DNA from 2 places in the Sporanaerobacter acetigenes DSM 13106 genome. Region 1 is predicted to be linked to the other one. Evidence: riboswitches for the same ligand, from Rfam matches in the RefSeq annotation. Region 1 holds a riboswitch; the other holds the start of a gene.
What was found. A riboswitch is a leader RNA that binds a small molecule or an ion and turns the genes downstream of it on or off. The one in region 1 is predicted to bind thiamine pyrophosphate.
Positions count from the first base shown of each region.

Region 2: another riboswitch for thiamine pyrophosphate. It lies ahead of thiT (energy-coupled thiamine transporter ThiT); the one in region 1 lies ahead of thiS (sulfur carrier protein ThiS).

Region 1 covers NZ_FQXR01000007.1:113,613-121,904, reverse strand. The annotation lists gene BUA21_RS08815 (ABC transporter permease) at 1-566, shown strand, start outside; gene BUA21_RS08810 (oligopeptide ABC transporter substrate-binding protein) at 585-2,426, shown strand; TPP riboswitch at 2,535-2,643, shown strand; gene thiS (sulfur carrier protein ThiS) at 2,709-2,900, shown strand; gene thiF (sulfur carrier protein ThiS adenylyltransferase ThiF) at 2,904-3,485, shown strand; gene BUA21_RS08795 (thiazole synthase) at 3,487-4,284, shown strand; gene thiH (2-iminoacetate synthase ThiH) at 4,281-5,387, shown strand; gene thiE (thiamine phosphate synthase) at 5,372-5,998, shown strand; gene BUA21_RS08780 (Asp23/Gls24 family envelope stress response protein) at 6,054-6,449, shown strand; gene amaP (alkaline shock response membrane anchor protein AmaP) at 6,509-7,057, shown strand; gene BUA21_RS08770 (DUF2273 domain-containing protein) at 7,078-7,314, shown strand; gene nusB (transcription antitermination factor NusB) at 7,362-7,775, shown strand; gene BUA21_RS08760 (hypothetical protein) at 7,768-8,292, shown strand, end outside.
Region 2 covers NZ_FQXR01000008.1:61,356-69,647, forward strand. The annotation lists gene rlmN (dual-specificity RNA methyltransferase RlmN) at 1-378, shown strand, start outside; gene BUA21_RS09190 (Stp1/IreP family PP2C-type Ser/Thr phosphatase) at 406-1,143, shown strand; gene pknB (Stk1 family PASTA domain-containing Ser/Thr kinase) at 1,158-3,089, shown strand; gene rsgA (ribosome small subunit-dependent GTPase A) at 3,105-3,983, shown strand; gene rpe (ribulose-phosphate 3-epimerase) at 3,985-4,632, shown strand; TPP riboswitch at 4,682-4,782, shown strand; gene thiT (energy-coupled thiamine transporter ThiT) at 4,859-5,401, shown strand; gene BUA21_RS09215 (thiamine diphosphokinase) at 5,422-6,057, shown strand; gene rpmB (50S ribosomal protein L28) at 6,370-6,561, opposite strand; gene BUA21_RS09225 (Asp23/Gls24 family envelope stress response protein) at 6,771-7,127, shown strand; gene BUA21_RS09230 (DAK2 domain-containing protein) at 7,146-8,292, shown strand, end outside.

The DNA.
Region 1 (8,292 bases):
TAATTGTTGGGTTGATTACAGGTTATTATGGAGGAAAAGTTGATAATGTAATAATGAGAATATGCGACTTTATTTCAATACTACCTACTACATTACTTATTATAACATTTGTAGTTGTTATTCCCAATTATAATATGGGACACTTTATATTCATTATGAGCATATTTTATTGGGTAGGCATGACTAGATTAGTAAGAAGCAAAGCTCTGTCAGAAAGCAAAAGAGACTATGTAAATGCATCAAAGACAATGGGAACCAGCGATTTGAAGATTATGTTTGGAGGTATTTTGCCTAATATTAGTTCGATTATCATTGTTGATTTAATTTTAAGTTTTGCTGGAAATATTGGGATTGAAACTGGATTATCATTTTTAGGATTTGGGTTACCACCTTCAACGCCTTCATTAGGAACTTTGGTATCCTATGCTAGAACTCCAGGTGCAATGTCAAGTAAATTGTGGCTATGGTTGCCTGCATCATTGCTAATATTAGTAATGATGTTATGTATAAATTATGTAGGGCAAGCAGTTAGAAGAGCATCAGATGCAAAGCAAAGGTTAGGATAAAAAAGGGGGAAAAGAAAAATGAAAAGAGTTTGGAAGACTATTATTCCATTAGTATTGGTATTATCACTTTTATTGACAGCTTGTGGGAAAAAGGCAGAGGTATCGAAAAAAGAAGATAAACCAAAAGAAGAAACCAGTCAAGAGGAAGGTGAAGATAAAAAAGAACAAACGGGAGAAATAGAGTTACCTTATCCAAAACTTCTCCAGAAAGATGGGGAAACAGTTGGGGGAACTCTTAATATGGCATTAGTATCAGATACACCTTTTGAAGGTATATTTAATACATTCTTATCTGAAAATGCTACAGATATGACATTGGCGGGGCCAATATGTGGAAGTTTTTTGAAATCTGGCCCAGATCATGAGATTGTTGACGGAGGTTATTGCGATATTGAATTTAATAAGGAGAATAAGACAGCAACTTATAAGATCAATAAAGATTTGACTTGGTGTGATGGAGAGCCAGTGACTGCTGATGATTTAATTTTTGTATATGAGTGTATAGGAAGTAAAGACTATACAGGGGTAAGATATGACAGTGATTATCAAAATGTTGTAGGCATGGAAGAATACCATGATGGCAAAGCGGATACTATTTCAGGGCTTAAGAAAATTGATGACAAAACACTTGAAGTAACTTTCAAGGAATTTTATCCAGGCATAATGTGGGGCGCTGGGCTTACTTATGACCCTGAGCCGAAACATTATTTGGAAGATGTTCCATTGAAAGATATGGAGGCTGATGACAAAGTTAGATTGAAACCAGTATCCTGTGGGCCATTTATGATTTCTAATGTGGTTCCAGGTGAATCAGTGGAATATGTTCCAAATCCATATTGGTTTGGAGAAAAGCCTAAAGTTGATAAAATCGTTTATAAAAGGGCAAATCCGGATACTATTGTAGAAGCATTGAAATCGGGAACATTTGATGTTGTTGATGGAATCAATGTTGATAGCTACCAAGAGTATAAAGATTTGAGTAATATTACACTATTATCTAATATAGAAAATTCTTATGGATATATTGGGTTTAAGCTAGGAAAATGGGATTCTAAAGCTGGAGAAGTTGTAATGAATCCAAATGCCAAGTTGGCAGATGTAAAGTTGAGGCAAGCAATTGCATATGCTACGAATAATGAAGAAGTAGCAGAAATGTTCTACAATAACTTAAGAATACCTGCTAATTCTTTGATTGACCCAGGTCATGCTACTTTCTGGAATGCTGATCAAGAAGGATATAAATATGATCCAGAAAAGGCAAAGGAAATTCTTGATGAAGCTGGCTATCTTGATGTAGATGGAGATGGAATGAGGGAAGATCCAAAAGGCAATAAATTAAAGATCAATTTTCTTGCAATGTCAGGTGGAGATATTGCTGAACCATTAGCTCAATTTTATATCCAATGTTGGAGAGATGTTGGATTAGATGTTGGTTTGCAAAATGGTAGATTGATAGAAATGAATGCTTTCTATGATATGGTTCAAAAAGATAATGAAGATATTGATTTATATATGGGAGGTTGGGCTACTGGCTCAAATCCAGATCCGTCAGGCTTATATGGGAGAAAAGCCCAATTCAACTTTCCTAGATTTGCAACAGATGAAAATGATAAGTTGTTAGCTGCCATTGCCTCTGAAGATGCAATTGGAGAAGATGGAATTGATTATGACTATCTACTAAAAGCTTATCATGATTGGCAAGAATATATGTTTGAACAAGTTCCAGTAGCACCAACTCATTTTAGAATTGGTTTAACAGCTATTAATAATAGGGTTAATTATTGGGATTTAAATACAGTTAGTGATTGGGGATGGGAGAAAGTCGGATTATTATCTGATACTCCTGAGAAAGCAAAGTAATAAGAGCTTAAATTAGATATAGGAAGGAATATGTTTTAAATACAAAGTCTAATGAATTTTTGTTAGACTTTGTATTTAATGATTTTATTTAATCGCTAAAATTGAATACTCTAAACAGAGGGGAGCTTATGTAATAGGCTGAGAAAGGAATTTTATTCCTGACCCTATGAACCTGATTTGGTTAATTCCAGCGAAGGGACTTGTTTATTTTATTATGAAAATGAATTAAACTGTATGTTTCTTTTGGAAATACAGTTTTTTATTTTTATAGGAGGTGAAGAGATGATAATAAATGGTGACAAAAAAGACTATCTTTCAGAAATTACTATAAAGGAAGTTATAGAAAAGCTAAATTTATCAGAAAACAAGATCGTAGTAGAAGTTGATGGAGAAATAATACCTAGAGAAAATTATTCCAAAGAATTAAATGAAAATAGTAAAGTGGAGATAGTTAGCTTTGTTGGGGGAGGCTAAAATATGGAAAAGGATAAAATAAAGAATGCAAAAATTGGCATAGCGGGACTAGGAGGTCTTGGATCTAATATTGCTGTTTCTTTGGCAAGAATTGGCATAGGAAAGCTTCTGCTTGTAGATTTTGATATAGTTGAACTTTCTAATTTAAATAGGCAATATTATTTTTTAAAACATATTGGAATGTATAAAGCGGATGCATTGGAAGAAGTTATTAGAAATATTAATTCTGAAATATCTTTAAAAATAAAAAAGATAAAAATTGACGAAGAAAATGTAGTAGAACTTTTTAAAGATGTGGACATACTTGTAGAAGCTTTGGACAATCCAGAAGAAAAGGCAATGCTTGTAAATACTTTTTTAAAGAATTTTAAAGATAAGAAAATAGTTGCAGCTTCAGGTATATCAGGTTATTCTTCTAGTAATTTAATAAAGACAGAAAAGGTTTTGGATAATTTATATATCTCAGGAGATGGTGAGTTTAACTGTGATACAAAAGATTTATTTTTAGCACCTAGAGTAGCCATTGTGGCTAATCATCAAGCTAATATGGTATTAAGGTTGATACTTGGAGAGGAGGAAGTTTAAAGTGGAAAAAAATAAGGATACTTTAAATATTGGAGGTAGAGAGTTAAAAAGTAGGCTTTTTATTGGAACGGGAAAATTTGGCGACAATAGAATATTGCCTGAAGTTATTGAAAAAAGCAAATCAGAAGTTATTACTATGGCTATAAGAAGAGTTAATTTAGATTCAAAAGATAAAATTGACAATATATTTGAATTTATTCCAGAGGATTGTGTAATTTTGCCTAATGCTTCAGGGGCTAGGGATGCAGAGGAAGCAGTAAGAATTGCGAGAATGGCAAGAGCTATGGGCTGTGGTAATTGGATTAAAATTGAAATAGTATGGGACAATAAATATCTTCTTCCAGATAATGAAGAAACAATAAAGGCTACGGAGATACTGGCTAAAGAAGGATTTGTAGTTCTTCCATATATGAATCCAGATTTAATAGCAGGAAAGAGACTTATAGAAGCAGGAGCTCAAGCAGTTATGCCTTTAGGTTCTCCTATTGGTTCAAATAGGGGAATTAGAACTGAAGAAATAATAAAAATAATGATAGATGAATTAGATATTCCAATAGTAGTCGATGCAGGAATAGGAAGACCATCAGAAGCTTGTCATGCTATGGAAATGGGTGCTGCAGCAGTGCTTGTAAATACTGCTATAGCCACATCTAAGGATCCAATAAAAATGGCAGAGGCCTTTTCATCAGCAATAGAGGCAGGTAGAAATGCATACAAAGCAGGATTAGGTAGACAAATAAATACAGGTTGTGCATCATCTCCTCTTTTAGGATTTTTACACGAAGGTGATAAAAATTGAGTTTTTATAATGTAATAAATTCATATAAAGATTTTGATTTTGAAAGTTTTTTAAATGAAGTAGATGATAATGATATTTTAAATATATTGGAAAAAGATAAATTGGATCAATATGATTTTTTAGCTCTTCTTTCTCCAATAGCAAGAAAGCATTTAGAAGAAATAGCGGTAAAAGCTCGTGAAGTTCATTTAAAGCATTTTGGAAAATCCATAGTATTATTTACACCTATGTATATAGCAAATTATTGCGTAAATAAATGTGCCTATTGTAGTTATAATTTTGATAATAGTATTAAAAGAAAAAGTATGACCTATGAGCAAATAGATTTAGAATCTAGAAAAATATTAGAAACAGGTTTAAAAAACATATTAATTTTAACTGGAGAAGATAAAAAGAGAAGTTCAGTAGATTATATTTTAGGTGCAATAGAGGTTTTAAAAAAGTATTTTGATTCTATTTCCATAGAAATATATCCTTTGTCTGTAGAAGATTATGAAAGAATGGTTCAGGCTGGAGTAGATGGCCTTTCTATATATCAGGAGACTTATGATGAAGAAGTTTATGATAGAGTGCATTTAAGTGGTCCTAAGAAAAATTATATGTTTAGATTAGATGCACCAGAAAGGGCTCTAAAAGCTAATATGAGATCTGTAACCATAGGTCCGTTATTGGGACTTGATGATTGGAGAAAAGAGACTTTTTTTGGAGGATTACATGCAGAGTATTTACAAGACAAATATCCTTTTGCTGAAATTGGAGTTTCGGTGCCTAGAATTAGACCATGTACAAAGGATTTTAATAATATAAAAACTGTAGATGAAGTAGATTTAGTTCAAATACTATTAGCTTATAGATTGTTTTTACCCTATGCAAGTACTACTGTTACCACACGGGAAGGCAGATTTATGAGAGACAATTTAATCCCTATATGTATTAGTAAAATGTCTGCTGGTGTATCTACTGAAGTAGGTGGCCATTCTTTAGAAGAAAATGCAGGTGATGAGCAATTTGAAATATCAGATTCAAGAAGTGTGGATGAAGTTAAACAAGCAATACTTGAAAGAGGCTATCAACCTATAGTTAAAAATTGGATGAAAATATAAAGGTGGTATATATGTTATATTTAGTGACAAATAGACATATTGTTAGAGGAAATTTTTTAAAAAACATTGAAAATGCTCTAGCTGGAGGAGTAGATAGAGTTATTCTTAGGGAAAAAGATTTAGAGTGTAAAGAACTATTTCTTTTATCTAAATATGTAAAAGTTATAACTGACAGATATGATGTTCCTCTTATTATAAATGGCAATATAGATGTGGCAGAAAAAACAGGAGCCTATGGTTTTCATTGTGAATTTCAAGATTTTATTGAGAATAAATATAAATATGATGGAGTCTTAGGAGTTAGTATTCACAGTATAGAAGAAGGCGTTAAATGTGAACAGTTAGGAGCAGATTATATTTTAGCAGGTCATATATTTGAAACGGAATGTAAAAAGGGTTTACCTCCAAGGGGAATAGAATTTTTAAAAGAACTTAAAGAAAATGTTTCTATTCCAATAGTGGCTATTGGAGGCATAGATGAAAAAAACGCAAAAAAAGTTATGAAAGTGGGAGTAGAGGATATAGCAATTATGTCCTATATCATGAAAAGTGAGGATCCATATTTTTCGGCAAAAGTTTTAAAAAGTACCATAGAAATGTTTGTAAACTAGCCTTACTTCTGGTATAATAATCGTATATAGTTTATAAAATTGGAGGTGGGAAAAAATGGCAGATATTATTGATAATGAAGGAATGGAATATGGTTCTGTAAAAATAGCTAATGAAGTTGTAGCCATTATAGCTGGTTTAGCAGCTACTGAGGTTGATGGAGTTGCAGGGATGAGTGGTGGTGTGACCAGTGGTATTACAGAAGCACTTGGAATGAAAAGTTTGTCTAAGGGAGTAAAAGTAGAAGTAGGAGAAAAAGAGTGTGCAATCGATCTTTTTGTTGTAATAAATTACGGTTCTAGAATTTCAGAAGTGGCTGAATCTATACAGGAAAATGTTAAAAATGCTGTTGAAACAATGACAGGACTAAATGTTGTTGAAGTAAATGTTAGTGTTCAAGGTGTAAATATACCTAAAGAAGAAAAAGTAGAAGAGGAACCTAGAGTTAAATAAATATTTACCCTCTGAACGTTCAGAGGGTAAATTTAGTATTTTTTAGGAGGAGGAGAAATTTGAATATCATAGATAGATTGATTTTAACAATATATACTTTTTGCCTTACGGTACTTTCTATATTGTTAATATTATTTCCTTTTGATCAATTTGATTTTTTGTCAATAAATAGTATGACTGGATATTTGGAATCCATGAAGGGCAATTATGCATATTCAATTGTAGGACTGGCTTTTTTGTTGGTAAGTATTAGATTTTTAATCTCTGGTGTTAAAGGAAATAAAAAATCTAAGAAAGAAACTTTTTTAATTAGACATACAAATTTTGGAGAACTAAAAATCTCGACTCAAACTGTTGAAGGTTTGGTAGAATCAGTTGCTAACAAATTTACAGGCATAAGAAATGTTAAAACTACAGTAGATGTTTTTGAAGGAGTTTTAACTATATATTTGAAAGGTGAGGTTTCACCTGAAATAAATATTCCTGAAACAACTATTGAACTTCAGGATAAAGTAAAGGATCATGTGGAAAAATGTACAGGAGTAGAGGTAAGTGAAGTTAGAGTTGAAATTAGCAACGTAACAGCACCAACTAGAGTTGTAAAATAATTTGTAGAGGTGTTTTGAAGGTGGCTAAGGAGAAATTTTTAGAATTTATTCAAATATTGGAAGAAAATAAGGGAAAAACCATTGGCACGATCATAGGGTTTGTCATTGCTATACTTGTATTAACTATTGGCTTTTTTAGGACTCTATTTATAGTTTTATGTACGTGGTTCGGCTTTTATTTAGGAAAGAAAAAAGACAATCAAGAAGATTTCAGGGAAATATTGGATAGAATACTTCCTCCAGGTAGGGAAAAATAAATTTAGATTAACAAATTAATATTAGCTTATATTCAAGGAGGAAAGATATGAGTAGAAAAGTAGCAAGAGAAGAAACCATGAAAATATTATTTCAAATGGAAATCAATAAGGATTATTCTGATGATAGCATGAACACATACATAGTTGAACACGAATTTACAGATGATGAAACTCAATATATAAATCATGCAGTGGGAACAATCACGAATAATCTGGGAAAAATTGATGCAATCATAGGAAAGCATATAAAGGGATGGAAGATATATAGATTGGCAAAAGTTGATTTATCTGTTTTAAGAATAGCAATATATGAACTTAAATTTAGAGAAGATATTCCGATAGAAGTTTGTATAAATGAAGCTATAGAAATATGTAAGAAATATAGTACAGAAGAGTCGGCAAAATTTGTCAATGGTGTATTGGGTAGTTTTGTACGTACAGAGATGAGCAATGATGAATAACTATTATTTGGGAATTGATACAAGTGCATATACTACTTCTGTTGCAGTTATTGATGAAAACAATGATATTATATTTGACTTAAGAAAGATTTTAGAAGTAGAAAAAAATAAAAAGGGCTTAAGACAGCAGGAAGCAGTTTTTCAACACATAAAGAATTTACCTTTGATTTTGGATGAAATGACTAAATCAATTGAAACTAGAAGGATAGTATCTGTATCTACTAGTGGAAAACCAAGAGATAAGGAAGGATCGTATATGCCTGTTTTTACAGTGGGTAAAGGACAGGCATATATTATATCTAAAATTTTAGATGTGCCTTTCAAAGAATTTAGCCATCAAGAAGGGCATATTGGAGCGGGTATGATGAATTCTCAACTTGAGAAAGTAGACCGATTTTTAGCATTTCACATATCAGGAGGAACTACAGAATTGCTCCTTGTAGACAACAATAAGACTAATTTGAATATAGATATAGTAGGTGGAACTTTAGATATAAGCATAGGACAGCTTGTTGAT
Region 2 (8,292 bases), on a different contig from region 1:
AGAAAAAGGATAATGCCTATAGCAAAAGCTTATTCATTAGATGAACTTTTAGAGGCCTGTAGATATTATATAAATAAGACCAATAGAAGGATAACTTTTGAATATACTTTAATCAAGGAAATAAATGATAGAAAAGAGGATTTAAACGAATTAAGTAGAATACTAAAAGGACTTCTTTGTCATGTAAATTTGATTTCCTTAAATCCAATTGAAGAATTTGCTAAAGACAAAGCTAATAAAAATACTATCGAAATGTTCAAAAGAGAATTAACTAAAAGTGGGATTCCAGTTACCATAAGAAGAGAAATGGGTTCAGATATAAATGCTGCTTGTGGACAATTAAGGAGAAAATACATAAGTAAAGAAGATCACATCTAGGCTCAATTTATTTAGTGAGGTGATGGTATGCAAATAGGAGTTTGTTCAGACATAGGAAAAGCTAGGGAAAATAATCAAGATTCTTATTTTTACTCTCAAAGAATGGATTTTCCGCTATTTATAGTAGCAGATGGTATGGGAGGACATAAAGCTGGTGAAGTAGCTAGTTGCATGGCAGTAGAAATAGTTAAAGATTTTTTTCTTGATAAAAAGAAACAAAATTTATTAGACAATGAAGAAAATCTAATATCTTTTATCGAAGAATCTATTAATAGAGCAAATGATAAAATCTACAAGAAAGCTATAAGTAATGAACAATACAACGGAATGGGTACAACTTTAACTATGGCATATTTTTTAAATGGTAAAGTTTTTATTGGTCATGTTGGAGATAGTCGAGCTTATTTGGTTAGAGATAATGGACTTATGCAATTAACTGATGATCACTCTCTTGTTGCAGAACTGGTTAAAAAAGGCAGTATAAGTAAAGAAGAAGCTCAATATCATCCACAGAGAAATATTATAACTAGAGCAGTAGGGACAAGTGAAGAGATAGATGTTGATATTAAATTTGTAGAAATAAAAAATGATGATATACTTTTGATGTGTACTGATGGATTAACTAGTATGATTGAAGAAAACGAAATTAAAAATTTGTTATTAGTTGGAAGTAATATGCAAGAATCATGTAATGATTTAATTAAAAAGGCTAATGATTTGGGTGGGCTAGATAATATAACAGTAATAGCTATGAAAATTGTATGAATTGGGGTGACAAAATGATTGGAAAAGTTTTGGGTGGACGTTATGAAATAATCGAAAAAATTGGCGGCGGAGGAATGGCTGTAGTATATAAGGCTAGATGTAGGCTGCTTAATAGATATGTGGCTGTAAAGGTATTGAGAGAAGAATTTATAAATGATGAAGAGTTCATAAATAAATTTAGGCGAGAATCTCAAGCTGCTGCTAGTTTATCTCATCCTAATATTGTTAGTATCTATGATGTTGGGATGGAAGATGATATTTATTATATTGTCATGGAATATATAGATGGAAAGACATTAAAAGAAGTCATTGATGAAAAAGGAAAATTGACAGCCAAAGAAACAATAGAGTATTCGATTCAAATTGCAGAAGCGCTGGAACATGCACATAGGAATCATATTGTTCATAGAGACATAAAACCTCACAATATTATGGTTACACGGGATGGCAGAATTAAGGTAACTGACTTTGGCATTGCAAGGGCGGCAAACGCAAGTACTATGACTAATACTTCTACTGTGATTGGATCTGTTCATTATTTTTCTCCAGAACAAGCTAGAGGAAGATTTACAGATGAAAAATCAGATATCTATTCTCTTGGAATTGTAATGTATGAAATGATAACTGGAAAGGTTCCATTTGAAGGTGAAAGTCCTATATCAGTAGCATTAAAGCATATACAAGAAGAAATTGTACCACCTACAGAAATTGACAGTAGTGTGCCTAAAAATATTGAATATATAATTATGAAATGTGTTAGAAAAAATCAAAATGAAAGATATCAAAATGCTAGTGAACTCTTAAAAGATTTGAGAAAAGTAAAATACTCTAAAGAAGACATGAATTTTGTAGATAACATAGATACGCTTGATTCAGCTACTAGAATCATACCTATAGTGAAAGATGAGGGAGAAAATGAGGAAATGAAAACTAAACCTAAGAAGAAGAAATCAAACAAAGGTAGCAACAATGGCGGGAAAAGGGTAATTTTTTGGGCTGTATTTCTTGCTTTTTTATTGACAACAGGATTAGCTTTTGGAATTTATAAATTTAAAGATGGGTTTTCATCAAAAGAAATAGAAGTTCCAGATATTGTAGGGTGGGATGTAGATAAGGCTAGAGAAGAAATTGAAGGAATGGGTCTTAAATTTGAAGTAGAAGATACAGTATATAGTAGTGAGTTTGAAGAAAATAAGATTGTTTATCAAAGTAAAGAACCAGGTACAGTTGTTAAGAAAAATTATCCAATTAAAGTGAAGGTAAGTAAAGGTGGAAAATTAGTCAAAGTTCCAAATTTAATAAATAAAGATATCAATGAAGCAAGCTTATTGTTAAAAGAAAGAAGTTTAGATGAAGATGTTGAGTTTAGAAATGATGACAAAATTCCTATAAATATAGTCATAAGCCAAGATCCTGAGCCTTATGAAGAAGTAAAAGAAGGAACTAAAGTGAAATTGGTTGTGAGCCAAGGCCCAGAAAAGAAAATGACTATTATGCCTAAGCTAGTTGGGATGAAAGAAAATGAAGCTAAAAGGGCAATAGTAGCAAATAGATTAGTATTAGGTAAAGCTGACCCCCAATTTAGTGACGAAGTTCCAAAAGGTACAGTTATATGGCAGAGTTATGAAAGTGGAACAGAATTAGAAGAAAATACTGTAGTTGATATATATGTAAGCGATGGACCAGAAAAGAAAAAAGACGAAGAAAAGAGTAATGAAAATCAAAACGAGGAAATACCTATGAATCTTAGTATTAGTCTTCCTCAAGATAGAAGCCAGACAGAAGTTAAGGTATTTAGAATACAAGATGGTGTGACTGAACAGGTATATAATCAAGTACACAATGTGACTGAAGAAAATTTAATTATTCCTGTTAAGGGAAAGCCAAATGCAAAATTTGATGTGTATTTTGATGGTAATTTTTATGATACTTATGGCAAACAATAAAATCAGGAGGAATATATGCTAGAAGGAACTATAGTTAAAGGTATTGGTGGCTTTTATTATGTAAAAACTTTAGATGGTATATATGAATGTAGAGCAAGGGGAGTTTTTAGAGAGAAAAATATTACTCCCCTTGTTGGGGATAAAGTTATAATCAGAGAAAAAACTACAGATAAAACAGGTTATGTAGAGGAAATATTGGAAAGAAAAACACAACTTCATAGGCCACCAGTTTCGAATGTAACTCAAGCTGTAATTGTTATGAGTATAAAAAATCCAAATCCAAATTTATGGTTACTGGACAGGTTTTTGCTATTGGCGGAGAAAGAAAATTTATATATAACAATTGTGTTTAATAAAATTGATTTGGAAGAGGACTTAAAGACCAATATTTTTATTGACACATATGCTAAAGCAGGATATAGAGTAATAACTACAAGTTGCAAAAAATCTATTGGAGTTGAAGAACTGAAGAGTATTCTTAAGGATAATATAACAGTTTTTGCGGGACCTTCAGGTGTGGGAAAGTCTTCTTTGATAAATAAAATTCAGCCAGGATTAGAATTGAAAACTGGTGAAATAAGTGATAAAACTAAAAGAGGTAAACATACTACTAGACATGTAGAACTTATGGAATTAGATATTGGAGGATACATATTAGATACTCCTGGATTTAGTTCTCTAAATATTGATTTTATTCAAAATGTAGAAGATGTGCAGTACTATTTTAAAGAAATTAAAAAATATAGCCATATGTGTAGATTTAATAGTTGTTTACACATAAATGAACCAGAATGTGAAGTAAAAAGGCAAGTAGAAGAAGAAAATATAGGAAAAACTAGATATGAGAATTATTTGAGCTTTGTAGATGAGATAAAAAGTATTAGGAGGTACTGATATGGCAAAAATTTCACCGTCTATTTTATCAGCGGATTTCAGCAATTTAAAAGAAGAAATAGGAAAAGTTGAAGAAGGAGGAGCAGATTTTATTCATCTAGATGTTATGGATGGTATTTTTGTTCCAAACATTACTTTTGGACCACCAGTTATCAAAAAAATTAAAGCTGTCACAGAAGTTCCTTTTGATGTACATTTGATGATCGATAGACCAGAAAGGTATATTGAAGATTTTATAGTAGCTGGTGCAGATATTATCACTGTTCATGCAGAGTCTACTACACATTTACATAGAACTATTCAGTATATAAAAAGTTATGACAAAAAAGTGGGCGTGGCATTGAATCCTTCTACTTCACTTGAAAGTATCGAATATGTTCTTGAGGACATTGATATGGTATTGATAATGACAGTAAATCCAGGTTTTGGTGGACAATCCTTTATACCAGCAATGAAAAGAAAAATACAAAGATTAAGAAAAACAATAGATGACAACAATTTAGATATTAAAATAGAAGTAGATGGAGGAGTTAAATTAGACAACGCAAAGGAAATCATAGATTTAGGTGTGGATATATTAGTTGTTGGTTCAGGAATCTATGGTGCGGAAGATGTTGTTCAACGAACAAAGATGTTTAAGAATATTTAATGTACATTTTTGGCTATTTGTGATACAATTAATTTGAATTTAATTTAATATGTAACACTGGGGGAGCCTTTTGGCTGAGAGGGAACTAAAATTCCGACCCTTGAACCTGAACTAGGTAATACTAGCGGAGGGAAGTGATTTGTCAGTTTGTATACAAACCCATTACCTTACTTCAGGTGATGGGTTTAATTTTTAAATTAATTATATTTATAGGAGGATGAGGAAAATGGAAAAGAAGTGGAATGTAAAAATGCTTGCTGAAGGAGGCATAATGATTGCATTAGCAACATTATTGAGTTATGTCCGAGTATTTAAAATGCCTCAAGGAGGTTCAGTGACAGCAGGGAGTATGATTCCAATTATGATTTTTGCTATGAGATGGGGAGTAGGACCTGGTATACTTGTAGGAAGTTTATATGGAGTGTTGCAATGCATTCTTGATCCACAAGTATATTATCCTATACAGTTTTTTTTAGACTATCCAATTGCTTTTGGATTTTTAGGACTTGCTGGTATTGCTAAATTGGATAATAAGAGTATGCATAAGCAAAGTTATCTTCTAACAATTTTGGGGGTATTATTATCTATAAGTGGTAGATTTGTTTCACATTTACTTTCAGGTGTTATATTTTTTGCTGAATATGCCGGAGAACAAAACCCTTGGGTTTATTCAGCTATATATAATGGAAGTTACTTGTTGCCAGAGTTTATTATTTCTACTATAATACTTATATTACTATGGAAACCTCTAAGTAATATAAAAAAATAAATGGAATTGGAAGGATTTTCATGAAAGGACTTATTGTTTCGAATGGTGAAATTTCAAATCTAAATTTGTTAAAATCTATTGCTAAAAGTGTAGATATGATTGTATGTGCCGATGGAGGTGCAAATCATATTGCTAAAATTGGTTTTATACCAGATTTGGTAGTTGGCGATTTGGATTCTATAAATGATGACACTTTAAATATTATAAATACTGAAAATGTTCCTATCCTGAAATATAGTACTCATAAAGACTATACAGATACGGAATTAGCAATTGAATATTTAATAGATAAAGGAATGGATGAAATTATCTTTATGGGCGTTACTGGCTCAAGAATTGATCATACATTGGCTAATCTATACTTATTAAATAAGCTACTTAAAAGAGATATAAGAGGAATAATAGTTGATGATAAAAACACAATTTATATAACTAATAGTGTTTTAGAATTAAAAAGGAAAGAAGGAACTTTCGTTTCTGTAATTCCTATTAGTTCTAATGGAGCCAAAGTGACTTTAAAAGGGTTTTTGTATGAAACAAATGAAGTTTTATTTGAATTTTCCTCTACTTTGGGTGTCAGCAATCAGATTGTCAAAGAAAAAGGAATTATAGAAGTTTTAAACGGCACTTGCCTCGTTATTGTATCTAAAGATTAAGCCCCTAAAAGGGGCTTTTTTCGTAACAATCTTTTTTGGAACTAACTATTAATCAAAGAATAATATGTAGTATAAGTTATTTATGAGGTGGTGTTTATGAAGAAATTTTGGAAAAGACATTTTCGCAAGTATTCAAATAAAAAAATATTAGGAATAATTTTGGTGCTTATTGGGATCTTAATTATAGCAAAAGTTATTCCAATGAGTTTTTGGTTGTTTTTAATTGGCTTTGTAATAATGATTTTTGGAATATATCTTATAAAATGTGGATAAAAAAAGGCTTCCTTTGCGTGACATTGGAAGCCCTCTTTTTTAAAGTGCTCTAGTAACATTTCCAGATCTAAGGCATCTTGTACAAACATAAATTCTCTTTGGAGAACCATCTACAATAGCTTTAACTCTTCTAACATTAGGAGCCCAAGTTCTGTTGTTTTTCTTATTTGAGAAAGTCACTTGATTTCCATAGACTTTTCCTTTTCCACATATTTCACAATATTTAGCCATATAAAACACCTCCTTAAATGACTGTTGCAAATATTATTTTAAACAGTACATATATTTACATAAGATAACACAATATATTTTAACACAATAGGTGAGATTATTGCAATATAGATTTAAATATAAAAACTTAAATTGGCAATAGTTGAACTATTTAATACAATAAGGTAAAATATAAACATGAGCAAATAAAAATTAAGGAGGAGATTTATATGCCAGGTAAATTCACAACTAATCTTGGTTCTGTTAGTATAGATGATAATGTTATAGCAACTATTGCAGGACTTTCAGCTATGGAATGTTATGGTATTGTGGGAATGGCTAGTAAAAATGCAACTGATGGTTTTTTTGAAATGGTAAAATGGGAAAATTTATCAAAAGGTGTAAAAATAATTTCACAAGAAAATGAGGTTAATATTGATTTACATGTGATACTCCAATATGGAGTAAAAATTTCAGTGGTTGCAGGAAATATAATTGAAAAAGTAAAATACAATGTAGAAAATTTAACCGGATTAAAAGTGGGTAATATAAATGTATATGTACAAGGAATCAATGTTCAAAAGTAGTATAGGGAGGTAAAAGATTTGAAAATTCAGTTTGTAGATGGTATTTTACTTAAAAAAGCATTTATTGGAGCAGCTAATTTTTTGGAACAAAGCAAAGAGGAAGTCAATGCGTTAAATGTATTTCCTGTACCAGATGGAGATACTGGAACAAATATGTCTTTAACTTTTCAATCAGCTATGAAGGAAATATTGAATTTAAATGAATATAGTGTTGAAAAGGTAGCGATGGCAGCTAGTAACGGTTCTCTTATGGGTGCGAGGGGAAATTCTGGTGTTATATTATCTCAGCTTTTTAGAGGACTAGCTAATGGACTGAAAGGCAAAGAAAAAGCAGATGCAAAAGAATTAGCCAAAGCTTTTAAACTTGCTTCTGATACTGCATATAAAGCTGTAATGAAACCTACTGAAGGGACTATACTTACAGTTGCTAGAGAGTGCGCTGAAGCCGCAATTACTTTGTCTAAGAATGAAAAAGACATTGTTATTTTTTTAGATAAGGTAATTCAACAAGGCAATATTGCCCTCAATAAAACCCCTGATATGTTGCCAGTACTTAAAGAAGCTGGTGTAGTTGATGCAGGTGGAAAGGGATTGATGGTAATACTTGCTGGTGCTTTTAAAGCCTTGACCACCAATGGAGAAATAAAATATGAAACTGTAGCAAGCAAAAAATCTGAAGACACACATTTTAAAAAGGAACTATCTACTGGTGAAATAAAATTTGGTTATTGTACTGAATTTATTGTCAAAAATACTAAGGAAGATGTAGAAAATTTCAAACAAGAACTTTCAAAATATGGTGACTCTCTTTTGGTTGTAGGAGGAAATGATCTTATTAAAGTTCATGTTCATACCAATAATCCTGGACTAGTATTAGAGAAAGGATTATCCATAGGAGAGTTACACGACATAAAAATTGATAATATGAGAGTTCAGCACAGGAATTTGCTAGTTGAGGAAGATTGTGATTGTATTGACAACAAGGTGATAAATTTAAATGAAAAAAAAGAAAAAAAGAAGTATAGTTTTATCACTGTAGCTATGGGAGATGGAATTGCTAGTGTATTTAAGGATTTAAATGTGGACTTTATAATACCTGGTGGTCAAACTATGAACCCTAGTACTGAAGATATACTAAATGGAATAAAAGAAGTTGAAGGAGAAG